2 regions of the Massilia oculi genome follow, and region 1 is predicted to be linked to the other one. Evidence: predicted binding sites of a transcription regulator. Region 1 holds the regulator's gene; the other holds the start of a gene.
What was found. The regulator NrdR, encoded in region 1, represses ribonucleotide reductase genes. The targets are predictions, from matches to a motif close to CACNANATNTNGTG.

Region 1 (7,504 bases):
GTGTCGATGGAATCGTCGCAGACTATCTCATCGACCTCGCGTCTCCCGCACCTGACAGCCTGTGCACATTGCAGGACTGAGCGGCTTGACCACCGCCGATGCGTACCAGGGCTCGAGACTTACATGCCGCCGGTTCTTGCCAGCATGCGCTCGACGTAGCGCGCGATCAGGTCGATCTCCAGGTTGACCTGCGAGCCGGCCTTCAGGTGCTTGAGCGTGGTGACCTCGATCGTGTGCGGGATCAGGTTGATCGAGAAGCGGCACACCTGCTTGCCGTCGGCGTCGAGATCATCGACCCGGTTGACGGTCAGCGACACGCCATTGACCACGACCGAGCCCTTATAGGCCAGGAACTTGGCCAGCTCATGAGGCGCGTCGACGATCAGTTCGAACGATTCGCCGACCGGCTCGAAGCTGTGCACCACGCCCAGGCCGTCGACGTGGCCCGAGACCAGGTGGCCTCCCAGGCGCTCGGCCAGGGTCAGCGCTTTTTCGAGATTGACTTCACCGGTGGCTTCCAGGCCAACCGTCTTGCTCAGGCTCTCGCGCGAGACGTCGACGGTGAACGCCTTGTCGGTCTTCTCGACCACGGTCATGCAGGCGCCGTTGATGGCGATCGAGTCGCCCAGGGCCACGTCACCCAGCGGCAGCGGGCCGGCGTCGACCACCAGGCGCACGCCGGCGTCCAGACCGCCCGCCAGCGGAGAAACGGATGTGATGTTGCCGACGGCGGCGACGATTCCAGTAAACATGTGATTCCTTCGTGTTGGGGCTAATTCAGTATCAGGCGGCCGGCTCGACGAAGCGGGCCAGGATGCGCAGGTCGTCGCCCACGCGCGCCACGTCGTGAAAGCGCAGCTGGCGGCGGTCCGCCAGGCGCTCGAGCGCGGGCAGGTCGAACATGCCCTGCCCCGGTCCGATGAGGCTCGGCGCCAGGTAGGCCAGCAGCTCGTCGACGCAGCCTTCGCGCACCATCGAGGCGTTCAGCCTGGAGCCCGCCTCGACGTGCACTTCATTGATTTCGCGCCGGCCCAGCTCGCGCATCAGGGCCGGCAGGTCGACCTTGCCGCGCGCATTCGGCAGCATCAAGACCTCATGGCCGGCGGCCGTCAGGGCGGCGGCTTTTTCCGTGTTCCCGACGGCGGCCACGATCCAGCATGGTTCGCCCTGCAGGATGCGGGCGCCCAGGTCGATCTCGAGGCGGCTGTCGACGATTACGCGGCGCGGTTGCAGCGGCGTGTCGACGCCGCGCACCGTCAACTGCGGATCATCGGACTTGACGGTGCCGATGCCGGTGACGATCGCGCTGGCGCGCGCGCGCCAGGCGTGGCCGTCGGCGCGCGCCTGTTCGCCCGTGATCCACTGGCTCTCGCCGCCGGCCAGCGCCGTGGCGCCATCCAGGCTGGCCGCGACTTTCAGTCGCACCCACGGCAGGCCGCGCACCATGCGCGAGAAGAAGCCGACGTTCAGCTCCTGCGCCGCCTCGGCCAGCACGCCGGCCTTGACCTCGATGCCGGCCGCCTCGAGCTGAGCCAGGCCACGGCCGGCTACCAGCGGATTCGGGTCGACCATCGCCGCCACAACTCTTCCCAGGCCGGCCTGCACCAGGGCGTCCGAACATGGCGGCGTGCGGCCGTGGTGGCTGCACGGTTCCAGCGTCACGTAGGCGGTGGCGCCGCGCACGTCGTTGCCGCGCGCCGCGGCGTCGCGCAGCGCCTGGATCTCGGCGTGCGCCTGGCCGGCGGGCTGGGTGTGGCCGGCGCCGATCACGATGCCGTCCTTGACGATCACGCAACCGATGCGCGGATTAGGCGCGGTGATGTACATGCCGCGCGCCGCCCAGGCCAGGGCCAGGGCCATGCCGTCGGTATCGTTCAGGATCAGTTCGCTGTAGCCGTTCGCCATCTCTTTGGTCGCCATATCGGTGGTCGCCATCTCTTCCTTCAGGGCGGCGCCGCGGCGCCGTCGCACCCGTCTTCGCGGGCCGGATTGCACAGGCGCGCACGCCCGAGCATATTGATTTTAATACGGCGCACCCCGCCGCCATGGAATAGCGACAGCGTGCCGAGACGCGATGCGGCACTGTTGGTGTCGCTGCAGCTGCGTCCCGCGCCATTGTAGGCGATGTATTGCGGCGGCGCAGGGCTGGTGAAGGAATAGCTGACCCGCATGCCGTCCGCCAGAGGAGAATGCACGGCCAGGATCTCGTCGCCCTCCCCCGGCCGGCGGTCGTCGTCACGATCGACGTAGACGGTCCAGCCGCGCGACCAGTCGCGGCCCGCCTCGTCGTTGGGCGTCAGCATGACCCGCTCGTTGCGCGCGATCGCCTGGGAGCGCGTGAGCTGGATCGCGCCATGCAGGTCGCCCGACGCGGTGCGCAGCTGCTGGCCGCGCACCAGCGCGTGCAGGCCGGGAGCGGCCACCGCCGCCGTCACCGCGACCATCCCCAGTACCACCACCAGCTCGGCCAGCGACAGGCCGGCGCAGTGCCGCCTCCTCATCGCCCGTCTCACGGCCAGCAGCGCGCCGACGGACCGCTGGCCGTCTGCCGGCCGGTGCTGTCGAGCGTCAGGTCGCCGCAGTCGGGGTCGGCGAAACCGGCATCCACATTGGCGGTGCCCGGCCGTGCGCGCAATTCGATGCAGTGGGCGATCTCCTGGCCGGGACAGGCGTAACCGTCCAGCTCATGGGCGCTGGCGGCGGCGCTGTTGCCGGTCCAGGTCGGGAATTGGCCGGTGTCGGCGTCCTCCGTATCGATCGAGAACGCCAGATAGGAATGGTGCAGCGCGCGGTATTGTTCCTGGCGCTGCATGATGTCCAGCAGCGCCAGTTGGGCCTCGATGCGGCGCGCCTTCACCACCTGCTGCGTGTATGAGGGATAAACGAGCGCGGCCAGGACGGCGAGGATGGCCAGCACGGCCATCAGTTCGACCAGCGTGAATCCCTTGCTGCCATGCCTCATTGTCTATCCTTTCGTCTGCCCTTTCCAGTCGGATGGCCCGCCGCGCTTGCGCCAGGCAGCGCGAACGTTTCGCTCCAGTTGCCCAGCTCGCGCCAGCCGACGCGCCGTCCCCGCGCACCATCGGGCGGCTTGCGGTAATAGGCCTGCAGCGCGGCATGGGTGCCGGGCATGCTGCCGGCGCCGCGCGCCGTGATCCGGTACAGCTGGCCGTCGGGCGTCGTCGGCATCAGCTCGATCAGGTAGCGCGGCGCCGCGAGCGGCAGCGCGCCCTCGCCATCCGGCATGCCCTGCCCGGTAAAGCTGCCCACCAGGATCGCCGGGCCGTCATCGTCGGCCAGCAGCCCGGATACCTGGTCGGGATCGGTCGCGTGGGCGCACAGGCCGTTGTAGGGCCGCCCGCCACCGCAGCCGGCGACGAAGGCGTCAGCGCTGCCGCCGGCGATCGCGTTGGCCCGCGCCGAGCCGGGGTCGGCGCCGCCTTCGATGTCCCGCTCCGCATCCAGCAGCGCGGCGTCGGCCATCTGCAGCGCCAGCACGCGATCGCGTTCGTGGGCGGCGGCGCGCGCCCCCTGCAGGGCGCCGCGGGTGGACGCGATGCCGGTCATGAGCACCGCCAGCATCAGGACCAGGGCGGTCAGAAGCGCAATGCCGCCTTCCCGCCGCCGGGTCGGTGAATTGAGGGTACGCATGCGAGGTTCAATCCGGCGCCACCGGCAAGGCGATGGTCGCGCCATAGACCTTGCGCATGCGGGGTGCGCGCCCGTCGTCGAGCGCCGCTCCCGCCAGCCGCGTGCCCGGGTCGCCTGTGGAAAAGGCGGCGCCATGATCCGGCCCGAACAAGTCGTAGGCGATGTCGGCATCCGCGCCGGGATCGAGGCGCGGCCCATGCAGCAGCAGCGCGAACCGCACCAGCGCCACCCGCTTCCAGTGCGTGCGCTTGCGCAGGTCGGCCGCGCGCTCGTCTGGCGTGGCGCCTGCCAGCACCAGCGCCGCGTCGAGCGCGCCCAGCTCGGTCGCATTGACGTAGCGGTCCGGCACACCGTCGCCGTCGGCATCCAGGCCGTACAGCACCTGGAAGCCGTCGACCCGGCCCGCCACCGCATCCGACGACCAGTTGCTCGCGCCCCGGTACTTGCAACGCAACTCGGCATCGCCCTGGGCGTTGCGGGCGACGTAGAAGATGCTCCAGCCCTCTTCGTCGCGATGCACGGGGAAACCGGCGCAATCGAGGGTGGCGCCGTCGCCGTCGGGCGGTGCGCCGCTGCCGGGAAAGCGCAGGGCCAGCACGTCGCTGCCATTGGCTTCGTCGGGCAAGGTCGCATCGATGCCGACGCCGGACCGCTCTAGTGAACTGGCATCCAGGCCGGCCAGCCGGGCCGGCGCCGCAGGGTCGGACATCGGATGCGCCGCCCAGTCGACGTGCGCCGCCAGGCGGATGGCGCGCGCCAGCGCATCGACGGCATAGCGGCCGCTGTCGTCCATCTCGGACGCTTCCATCACGGCGGCATGCGCGCGCACGCTGGTGATCAGGAGCGAGCCGCTGGCCAGCAGCACCGCCAGGCCGAGCGCCATCGCCACCATCAGTTCGGCGATGGTCAGGCCGGCCTGGCGCCCGCGTGCGTTGACCGCCCTCATCGCGCCACCAGCAACACGTAGCCCGGCCCGTCCTGCGTGCCATGCCAGCCGATCTTGATCGCCACCGGCGCAGTTGCGTCCCCGCTGCACGCCCATCGGTAGCGGCCGTGGTCGGCATCCCACGGCGCGCCGTCGCGGCAGACCGCGATGCGGCCCGATGGAAAGCCCCGATGCAGCGCCAGGCGCGTCTCGCGCAGGTCGAAGGCGCCCAGCGCCAGCGGATCGCAGGAGCCCGCGCCGAAACACGCGGCGCCGCCTGCCGGCGGGCTGGCATCGAGCGCCTTGTAATCGAGCGGCAAATAGGGATTGGCGCCGTCCGGCAGGCTCGCCACCTGGGCGTTGGCCTGCATGCGCGCGGTTAATGACAAGGCCAGCAGCGCCGCTTCGGAGGTCAATGCCGCATGCTGGCGCGTGCGCTGGGCCGCCAGCTGCGCCGCGCTGGCGCCGACCACGCCGACCGCGAGCACGAACATGGCCACCAGCACTTCGATCATGGTGAAACCGCCCGGGCGGGCGGGGAGATGCGCCTGCATGCCTATCCTCCGCTAACGATGTGCGAGCAGAGAAGTTATCAGGCAGGACACAGGCGCCCATGCGTCGACGCAAGAATGCGTCGGACGAAAAGCGGAACTTGGAAACGACGTCAGTTGTCGAGCTTGCGCTGGTGCCCGACTTCGGCCAGCGCCGCCTGGAAGGAATCCAGGTCCTCGAAATTCTTGTAGACGGAAGCGAAGCGGATATAGGCGATCTTGTCGAGGCGCTTGAGCTCTTCCATCACCAGCTCGCCGACATACACGCTGGGGACTTCGCGCCGGCCGCTGGTCAGCAGTTTTTCCTCGATCGAGGCGACGGCGCCGTCGATCGCTTCGGCCGCCACCGGGCGCTTGCGCAGCGCCAGCATCAGGCTGCCGCGCAGCTTGGAGGAGGCGAATTCGGTGCGGCTGCCATTCTTCTTGACGATGATCGGCATCGACAGCTCGATGCGCTCATAGGTGGTGAAGCGCTTGTCGCACTTGCCGCAGCGGCGCCGGCGCCGGATGGCGTCCCCTTCCTCCGATACGCGGGTATCGAGGACTTGTGTTTCTTCATGCTGGCAAAAGGGACATTTCATGGCGCCGGGGCTGCAGGTACTACATGGATACTGAGCGGGCCGGCGAACCGGCCCCATACATCGCGACGATCAGCGAGCGCTTATCGGGCGTACACCGGGTACTTGTCGGTCAGCTTCTTGACTTCGCCCTTCACGCGCTCGATGGTCGCGGCGTCGTGCGGGTTGTCCAGCACGTCGGCGATCAGGTTGCCGACGGTGACCGCGTCTTCTTCCTTGAAGCCGCGGGTGGTGAAGGCCGGGCTGCCCAGGCGGATGCCCGAGGTGACGAATGGCTTCTGCGGGTCGTTCGGGATGCCGTTCTTGTTGCAGGTCATGTGAGCCTGGCCCAGGATCGCTTCCGCTTCCTTGCCGGTCAGGCCCTTGGCGCGCAGGTCGACCAGCATCACGTGCGATTCGGTACGGCCCGACACGATGCGCAGGCCGCGCGCGATCAGGGTCTCCGCCAGCGCCCTGGCATTCTTCACGACCTGCTTCTGGTATTGCTTGAACTCCGGCGACAGCGCTTCCTTGAACGCCACGGCCTTACCGGCGATCACGTGCATCAGCGGACCGCCCTGGATGCCCGGGAAGATCGCCGAGTTGATGGCCTTCTCGTGCTCGGCCTTCATCAGGATGATGCCGCCGCGCGGACCGCGCAGCGATTTGTGGGTGGTCGAGGTGACGAAGTCGGCGTGCGGCACCGGGTTCGGGTATTCGCCGGCGGCGATCAGGCCGGCGTAGTGGGCCATGTCGACCATGAACCAGGCGCCGACGTCCTTGGCGACCTTGGCGATGCGCTCGAAATCGATGCGCAGGGCGAATGCCGACGCGCCGGCGATGATCATCTTCGGCTTGTGCTCGTGCGCCTGCTTCTCCAGCGCTTCGTAGTCGATGTCTTCTTCAGCGGTCAGGCCGTACGAGACGACGTTGAACCATTTGCCGGACATGTTCAGCGACATGCCGTGGGTCAGGTGGCCGCCTTCGGCCAGCGACATGCCCATGATGGTGTCGCCCGGCTTGAGCATGGCGAAGAACACGCCCTGGTTGGCCTGCGAACCCGAGTTCGGCTGAACGTTGGCGGCTTCGGCGCCGAACAGTTCCTTCAGGCGGTCGATCGCCAGCTGCTCGGCGACGTCGACGTATTCGCAGCCGCCGTAGTAGCGCTTGCCCGGATAGCCTTCGGCATATTTATTGGTCAGCTGCGAGCCCTGCGCTTCCATCACGGCCGGCGAGGTGTAGTTCTCGGAGGCGATCAGCTCGATGTGGTCTTGCTGGCGAACGTTTTCTTTTTGAATTGCATCCCACAGTTCCGGGTCGATATTGGCGAGCGTATGGTCTTTGGCAAACATGTAAAAACTCCAATCGATAGTAATCCAGGCAACGGGTGGCGTTGAAAGGCGGGAGCCGGGGCGGGCCGTAGGCACGGGCGCAGGCAGCCGCGATCGAACGCGTACCGGTTGATGGCTGCCCAGGCGAACGGCGTATGGCGTCTCACGTTCCCCGGTGGGTGCCCACCTTTGCCGCGCCGTGCATCCGAATGGTGCGCGTACGCGGTGTTTCGCCAGTTACGTGAGACGTAAGGACTCCAAATTGTACTGAACTCCCCATCGCAGGGCAAGGAAACCGCTGTGCCGGCCGAGAAAGGGCGGTCCCCAGCGGACCCGTGGTCGTTTCGGCTACAATTTTACGGTTCGGCAGCGCGCCTTGCCTCTCCCGCCTGCCCCCTGTTGCCATCCAAGGACCCATCATGATCGTCTTCATCACCGGCGCATCGGCCGGCTTCGGCGCCGAAATGGCGCGCACCTTCGTCTCCCATG
Region 2 (7,504 bases), 2.7 Mb from region 1:
CGCCGCCGTCCTCCGGCGAGATCCTGGTCGACGGCCGCCCGGTCACCGGGCCGGGTCCGCAGCGCGGCATGGTGTTCCAGGAATACGCGCTGTTTCCCTGGATGACGGTCGAGCAGAACATCCGCTTCGGCCTCGAGATCAAGCGCATGCGCGGACCGGAGATCGAGCGCCGGGTGGACGAGCTGCTCAAGCTGCTGTCGCTGGCCGATTTTCGCACCCGCTATCCGAAGGACCTGTCCGGCGGCATGCGCCAGCGGGTGGCGATCGCGCGCGTGCTGGCGCTCGATTCGCCGATCCTGCTGATGGACGAACCCTTCGGCGCGCTCGACGCGCTCACCCGGCGCAACCTGCAGGACGAACTGCTGCGCCTGTGGGCCGAGCTGAAAAAGACGATCCTGTTCGTCACCCACAGCATCGAGGAGGCGATCTACCTGGCCGACCGCATCGTCGTGATGACGTACCGGCCGGGGACGATCAAGCGCGATCTGCTGGTCGGGATCGCGCGTCCGCGCGACCCGGCGGCGCCGGAATTCAACCAGCTCAAGCGCGAGCTGGGGCTGATGGTGATGGAAGAGCAGGAGCGGCATCACAACGACGAGTTGCGCATGGCGGCGGTCGATTGAACGTCCGCCATATATATATGTGGCGGCGCCATCGGCGGAAGGGGGGCTTCCACCTGGGGGCCTTACCCCCGCCGTTCGCCGATGGTGTAGACTCCTGTTATGCAGAATTCCCTCTTCCTTGCCGCTGCCTTCCTGTACGCGGTATGCGCCCTGCTGCCGACGCGGCTGGGCGCCGTCATCTCGGGCGTGACCGCCGGGGCCTGGGCCCTGCATGGCGTCGCGCTCGGCATGGACGTGACGGTGCCGGGACGGCTGCGGGTCGGCTTCGCCATCATGATTTCCAGCGCCTTGTGGGTGTCGGTGGCCGCCTACTGGTTCGAGAACCGTAATTTCGCCCTCGACGGCCTGCGCCGCCTGGTGATGCCGTTCGCGGCGGCGGCCACGCTGTTGCCGCTGCTGTTCCCGGGCACCCTGACGCCGCTGGCCGGCAAAACCGCCGCCTTCGGCTGGCATATCGCGGTTGCGGTGCTGGCCTACAGCACCCTGACCATCGCCGCGTTCCACGCCGTGCTGATGGCACTGCAAGAGACGCGGCTGCATACCCGCACCGCCGGCGGCGGCTGGTTTGGCTCCGCGCTCGACCAGCTCCCGGCGTTGCTCACCATGGAAAAACTGTTGTTCCGTGTGATCTGGATCGGCTTCGTCTTGCTCAGCCTGACGGTATTGTCGGGCTTCGTGTTCTCCGAACAGGTGTTCGGCCGGCCGCTGCTGCTCGACCACAAGAGCGTGTTCGCGCTGCTCTCGTGGGCGCTGTTCGCGGCGCTGCTGGCCGGGCGCAAGTGGCAGGGCTGGCGCGGCAAGACCGCGCTGCGCTTCACGCTGGCAGGCTTCGCCACCCTGGCGCTGGCCTACGTCGGTAGCCGCTTCGTGCTCGAAGTCGTCCTGCACCGGGGAGTCTACTGATGCGTATCTTGTTCTGGATTGCCCTCATCGTCCTCATCGTCTTCGCCGTGCGCAGCAAGCTGCGCGCGATGGTCAAACGCCATGGGGTTCCGCCCGACATGGGGCGCGGGCCGGCCGCGGCGCCCGGCCAGATCGAGGCCATGGCCCAGTGCGCGCACTGCGGCGTCTACTTCCCGGCGTCCGAGACGGTGAAGGCCGACGGCCTGGATTACTGCTCGCCAGGCCACGTGCGCCTGCCGCCCAAGTAGTTGAAGGCCGCCACCGGCACGCTGTCGGCGGGCGCGCGCGTGACCCTGTGGCGCTCGCTCCAGACCTTCACCGTCACCCGCATCGTCATCGCCCTGGTGCTGCTGCTGTACCTGGGCGTCGACGTGGAAAGCGGCACGCTGCGCCCCGACCCGGTCAACACCGAAACCTGCGTCTTCTATGTGCTGACCGCGGCGATGTTCGCGCTGGCGGCGCGCTGGCAGCGCCGCTTCCTGATCCAGCTCGGGCTGCAGATCGCGGTCGACCTGCTGGTGATTTCGCTGCTGTACCTGGCCGCCGGCGGCATGCGCAGCGGCCTGGGCATCCTGTATCTGTTTCCGCTGGCCGGCGCCGCGATCCTGGCGCCGCTGGTGCTGGCGCTGTTCTCGGCGGCGGTCGCCACCCTGTTCCTGCTCGGCCTGAACCTCTGGCAGCTGGTGATCGAGGGGCGCGACCCGCCCCTGATGCAGGCCGGCCTGTTCGGCGCCGCCTTCTTCGCCGGCGTGCTGATGGTCAACCGCCTGGCGGCGCGCCTGCTCAAGCAGGAAGAACTGGCGGCCCAGCGCGGCGCCGACCTGCGCATCCAGCAGGCGATCAACGAGATCGTGATCGCCGACGTCGGCGACGGCATCCTGGTGGTGGGGGAGGACGGCGCCGTCTTCACCGGCAACCCGGCGGCGCGGCGCATGCTGGGCCTGGCCGATACCTCGGTGTTCTCGCTGCGCGCTGCGCCCGCCTTCGAGCCGGTGGCGCTGGCCTTCGACGCCTGGCTGGCCGGTCCCGACAACGACAAGGCCTTCGTCACCCTCAAACCCTATCGCGAAGGCGACGGCGCCGGTGACGTGCGCGGGCGGCGCGACCAGCCGGTGCACCTCAAGCTGCGCTTCGCGCGCGTGGCCGACGGCGGCGAGGCGGCCGGCCGCAGCGTGATCTTCATGCAGGACGTGAGCGCCATCGAAAACCAGGCGCAGCAACTCAAGCTGGCCTCGATGGGCCGCCTGACCGCCAGCATCGCGCACGAGGTACGCAACCCGCTGTCGGCGATCGGCCACGCCACCGATCTGCTGGCCGAAGACCTGCACGGCCCGGCCGAGGTGCGCCTGCTGAAGATCGTGCGTGACAACGTGACGCGCGTGAACCGCATGGTGGAAGACATCCTGCAACTGTCGCGCAAGGCCCAGCCGAACGGCGAACCGGTGGCGCTCGGCCCTTTCCTGGAAGAGCTGAAGGCCGAATTCTGCGAAATCCACGGCCTGGCCGGTGATATAGTCTATATAGGCGACCCGGGCGGCAGCGCGGTGCGCTTCGATCCGCTGCACCTGCACGAGGTCTTGCTCAACCTGCTGAACAATGCGGTGCGTTACGCCAGCCGCCAGCCGGCCAGCATCCGCATCTTCCCGGCGCGCGACGCCGCCGGCCGGCGCGAGCTGCACGTGCAGGACGACGGCCCCGGCATCACGCCTGAAGTGCGCGACCACCTGTTCGAGCCCTTCTATACTACGTCGAGCAAGGGGACCGGCCTGGGACTCTACCTGGCGCGCGAACTGTGCCTGAACAACGATGCGAAACTCGATTATGAATACCGGTTCGATCCGTCCGCGCTGGGACCGCGCAAGGCCAGCGGCCGCTTTGTCATCACCTTTGCCCTCGAATAAGCCACGAGGTGCCCCATGAGCGCGCCCCGCATCCTGGTGCTCGACGACGAAGCCGACCTGCGCGAGCTGCTCGAGATCACCCTGCTCAAGATGGGCCTGGACGTCGACAGCGCCGCCACGTTGCGCCAGGCGCGTAGTCTGTTTGAAGAGCACCAGTACGCACTGGTGCTCACTGATATGCGCCTGCCGGATGGCCTGGGGCTGGAACTGGTGCGCGAGGTCGCCGCCTCGGGCAAGGGCACGCCGGTCGCCGTGATCACCGCCTACGGCAGCGCCGAGAACGCGGTGGTGGCGCTGAAGGCCGGCGCCTTCGACTACATCGCCAAGCCGGTGGCGCTCGACGCGCTGCGCGTGATGGTGCGCTCGGCCCTGAAATTGTCGGAAGGGGGCGCCGCGGCGGCCGACGGCGGCGCGCTGGCCTCGCGCATGATCGGCCATTCGCCGGCGATGCAGTCGCTGCGCGCCCAGATCGCGCGCCTGGCGCGCTCGATGGCGCCGATCTCGATCACCGGCGAATCGGGCAGCGGCAAGGAGCTGGCGGCGCGCGAGATCCACGCCCAGAGTTCGCGTGCCGGCAAACCCTTCGTGGCGGTGAACTGCGGCGCCATCCCCGAAACCCTGATGGAGGCCGAGTTCTTCGGCTACCGCAAGGGCGCCTTCACCGGCGCGGCCGAGGAGCGCGATGGCTTCTTCCAGGCCGCCAACGGCGGCACCCTGATGCTGGACGAGGTGGCGGACCTGCCGCTGGCGATGCAGGTCAAGCTGCTGCGCGCGATCCAGGAGCGGCGCGTGCGCAAGATCGGCGCCACGGGCGAGGAACCGGTCGACGTGCGCATCATCAGCGCCACCCACCAGGACCTGGCGCGCTGCGTCGAGACGGGCAAGTTCAGGCAAGACCTGTTTTATCGCCTGAACGTGATCGAGCTGGCGCTGCCGCCGCTGCGCGAGCGGCTGGACGACCTGGCCCTGCTGGCGAATGGCATCCTGGACCGGCTGGCCGGGCCGGGGCAGGCCTCGCTCGGGCCGGGCGTGCTGGAGGCATTGAAGGCGTATTCCTTCCCTGGCAATGTGCGCGAGCTGGAGAACGTGCTGGAGCGGGCGCTGGCGTTCGCCAACGATGGCGTGATCCAGGTCGGGGACCTGTCGCTCAAGGCGGCGCGGCCGGCGGAAGGAGGGCGGAGCGAGACGGCTTCGCCGGTCGCGGCGGCGGAGCCGGCTCCGGCGCCGGCGATTCCTTCCATTGAACTGCCTCCTTTACCCGATCCCAGGCCGGTAGCTGCGCCGGTCGCCCTCGGCCCGGCCGAACTGCCGAGCAACCTGCCCGAATATCTTGAGCAGGTCGAACGCGACATCATCGGGCGCGCGCTGCAGCAGACCCAGTTCAACCGCACCCAGGCGGCAGCCCTGCTCGGGATCAGCGTACGCCAGTTGCGCTACCAGATGCAGAAGCTGGAGATCTGCGCGCCCGAGGACTGATCGCCTGCCGATGGCCGATGTCCCACTTGTTGTTACTTTCCGGTAATTAAACTGGTGCACAATGCACCGCTACAGGGCAGCGCTGCCCTATATTGACGAGTGAGAAAACGGATGGCCGCCTGCTCGCTTTTCCGGAAATTTCCCTGATGTTAGTACTCGCTCACAGCGACGTCCCCTTCTGTTGGGCGACCGCCAAATGTCAAGGCTCGCGAACGTTAAAACCAAAAATTTTGGGCATTTATTCGCTTGCCTGTACGGCAAATCAGGTACTACAATTAGTCTGATATCAAAGCTCGGCACTAGATGTAGTGGTAGCAGACTGAAAGATACTAGCGGAGTCGCTAGCAGCGAGTTGTCCGCGGGTTGTCCACAAGTTGCCCACAAGTTTGTTCATCGGACAGTCAATCAGTCACTTGCCGACACGCTTTATTTAATTTTATTTGTACCCTGCTTTTCTGGTTTGCCAGCCTGGGCTACCGATTGGCGGGGTATCGTTTTTCTACAATTTTGTTGACGGACCGGGGCGCGGAAGACGCAAGACGGTCCCCGTGTAAACAAGTAGTGGTCCCGACCGCTCATCCTGGAGGCTCAATGCAAACAGCACAGAACATCTCGATCAACCAGCACGTCACCCCAGGATCGGCGTCGACCAGCCCAACCCCGGCCGAGATCGTCGCGCGCGGCGACTACCGCGTCATCCGCCGCAACGGCGCCGTCGTCGCTTTCGAGCCGCACAAGATCTCGGTCGCGATGACCAAGGCCTTCCTGGCCGTGGCCGGCGGCCAGGGCGCGGTCTCGGCGCGCATCCGCGAGCTGGTGGAACAGATGACCGGTAACGTCGTGGCCGCGCTGGTGCGCCGCCAGCCGAACGGCGGCACCTTCCACATCGAAGACGTGCAGGACCAGGTCGAGCTGTCGCTGATGCGTTCGGGCGAGCACGACGTCGCGCGTGAATACGTGCTGTACCGCGCCAAGCGCATGGACGAGCGCCGCGCGGCCAAGGAAGCCGCCGGCGGCGCCCCGGTCGCCGCGCCGCAGATCCACGTGGTCGATGGCGGTGAGCGCCGCCTGCTGGACATCAACGACGTCCACGCCCTGGTGGGCGCCGCCTGCTCGGGCCTGGAAAAGCACGTCGACGCCGACGCGATCGTCGCCGAGACCCTGAAGAACCTGTACGACGGCGTGCCGGTCGAAGAGCTGTACAAGTCCGCCATCCTTGCGGCTAGAGCCCTGATGGAAAAGGACCCGGCCTACAGCCAGGTGACCGCCCGCATCCTGCTGCACACCATCCGTAAAGAAGTCTTCGGCCACGAAGTGCCGCAAGCCGGCGCCGCCGCCGAATACCTGACCTACTTCCCGCAATACATCGCCAAGGGCATCCACAACGAGCTGCTGGACGAAGAGCTCGGCAAGTACGACCTCGAGCGCCTGGCGAAAGCCATCGTCGCCGACCGCGACCTGCAGTTCGGCTACATCGGCCTGCAGACCCTGTACGACCGCTACTTCCTGCACGTGCGCGACGTGCGCATCGAAATGCCGCAGGCCTTCTACATGCGTGTCGCGATGGGCCTGGCCCTGCGCGAAGACGACCGCGAAGCGCGCGCCATCGAGTTCTACAACCTGCTGTCGTCGTTCGACTTCATGAGCTCGACCCCGACCCTGTTCAACTCGGGCACCCGCCGCTCGCAGCTGTCGTCGTGCTACCTGACCACCGTCGGCGACGACCTGGAAGGCATCTACGACGCCATCAAGGAAAACGCACTGCTGTCGAAGTTTGCCGGTGGCCTGGGCAACGACTGGACGCCGGTGCGCGCGCTGGGTTCGCGCATCAAGGGCACCAACGGCCGTTCGCAGGGCGTGGTCCCGTTCCTGAAAGTGGTCAACGACACCGCCGTGGCGGTGAACCAGGGCGGCAAGCGCAAGGGCGCGGTCTGCGCCTACCTGGAAACCTGGCACCTGGACATCGAAGAATTCCTGGACCTGCGCAAGAACACCGGCGATGACCGCCGCCGCACCCACGACATGAACACCGCGAACTGGATTCCCGACCTGTTCATGAAGCGCGTGATGGAAAAGGGCGCCTGGACCCTGTTCTCGCCATCCGAGACGCCAGACCTGCACGACCTGACCGGCAAGGCCTTCGAAAAAGCCTACCTGGCCTATGAAGCCAAGGCCGCCAACGGCGAAATGGCGGTCTTCAAGAAGATCGAAGCCATGGACCTGTGGCGCAAGATGCTGTCGATGCTGTTCGAGACCGGCCACCCATGGATCACCTTCAAGGACCCATGCAATATCCGTTCGCCGCAGCAGCACGTGGGCGTGGTGCACTCGTCGAACCTGTGCACCGAGATCACCCTGAACACCAGCGCCGACGAAATCGCCGTCTGCAACCTGGGCTCGGTGAACCTGCCGCAGCACATGAAGGGCGATGGCCTGGACCACGTCAAGCTGCAGAAGACCATCCGCACCGCGATGCGCATGCTGGACAACGTCATCGACATCAACTACTACGCGGTGGAAAAGGCGCGCAACTCGAACCTGCGCCACCGTCCGGTGGGCATGGGCATCATGGGTCACCAGGATTGCCTGCACATGATGCGC

Region 2: the regulator NrdR is predicted to act here: its motif matches at 5,201-5,214, upstream of DIR46_RS17065 (ribonucleoside-diphosphate reductase subunit alpha).

Annotation. Positions count from the first base shown of each region.
Region 1 is NZ_CP029343.1:1,062,442-1,069,945, forward strand. It holds gene DIR46_RS04945 (alpha/beta hydrolase) at 1-80, shown strand, start outside; gene DIR46_RS04950 (riboflavin synthase) at 120-752, opposite strand; gene ribD (bifunctional diaminohydroxyphosphoribosylaminopyrimidine deaminase/5-amino-6-(5-phosphoribosylamino)uracil reductase RibD) at 784-1,860, opposite strand; gene DIR46_RS04960 (GspH/FimT family pseudopilin) at 1,944-2,501, opposite strand; gene DIR46_RS04965 (type IV pilin protein) at 2,510-2,962, opposite strand; gene DIR46_RS04970 (pilus assembly PilX family protein) at 2,959-3,651, opposite strand; gene DIR46_RS04975 (PilW family protein) at 3,659-4,597, opposite strand; gene pilV (type IV pilus modification protein PilV) at 4,594-5,130, opposite strand; gene nrdR (transcriptional regulator NrdR) at 5,241-5,708, opposite strand; gene glyA (serine hydroxymethyltransferase) at 5,789-7,036, opposite strand; ZMP/ZTP riboswitch at 7,147-7,266, opposite strand; gene DIR46_RS04995 (SDR family oxidoreductase) at 7,435-7,504, shown strand, end outside.
Region 2 is NZ_CP029343.1:3,736,399-3,743,902, forward strand. It holds gene DIR46_RS17040 (ABC transporter ATP-binding protein) at 1-623, shown strand, start outside; gene DIR46_RS17045 (cytochrome C assembly family protein) at 723-1,526, shown strand; gene DIR46_RS17050 (PP0621 family protein) at 1,526-1,774, shown strand; gene DIR46_RS17055 (sensor histidine kinase) at 1,775-3,427, shown strand; gene DIR46_RS17060 (sigma-54-dependent transcriptional regulator) at 3,443-4,903, shown strand; gene DIR46_RS17065 (ribonucleoside-diphosphate reductase subunit alpha) at 5,495-7,504, shown strand, end outside.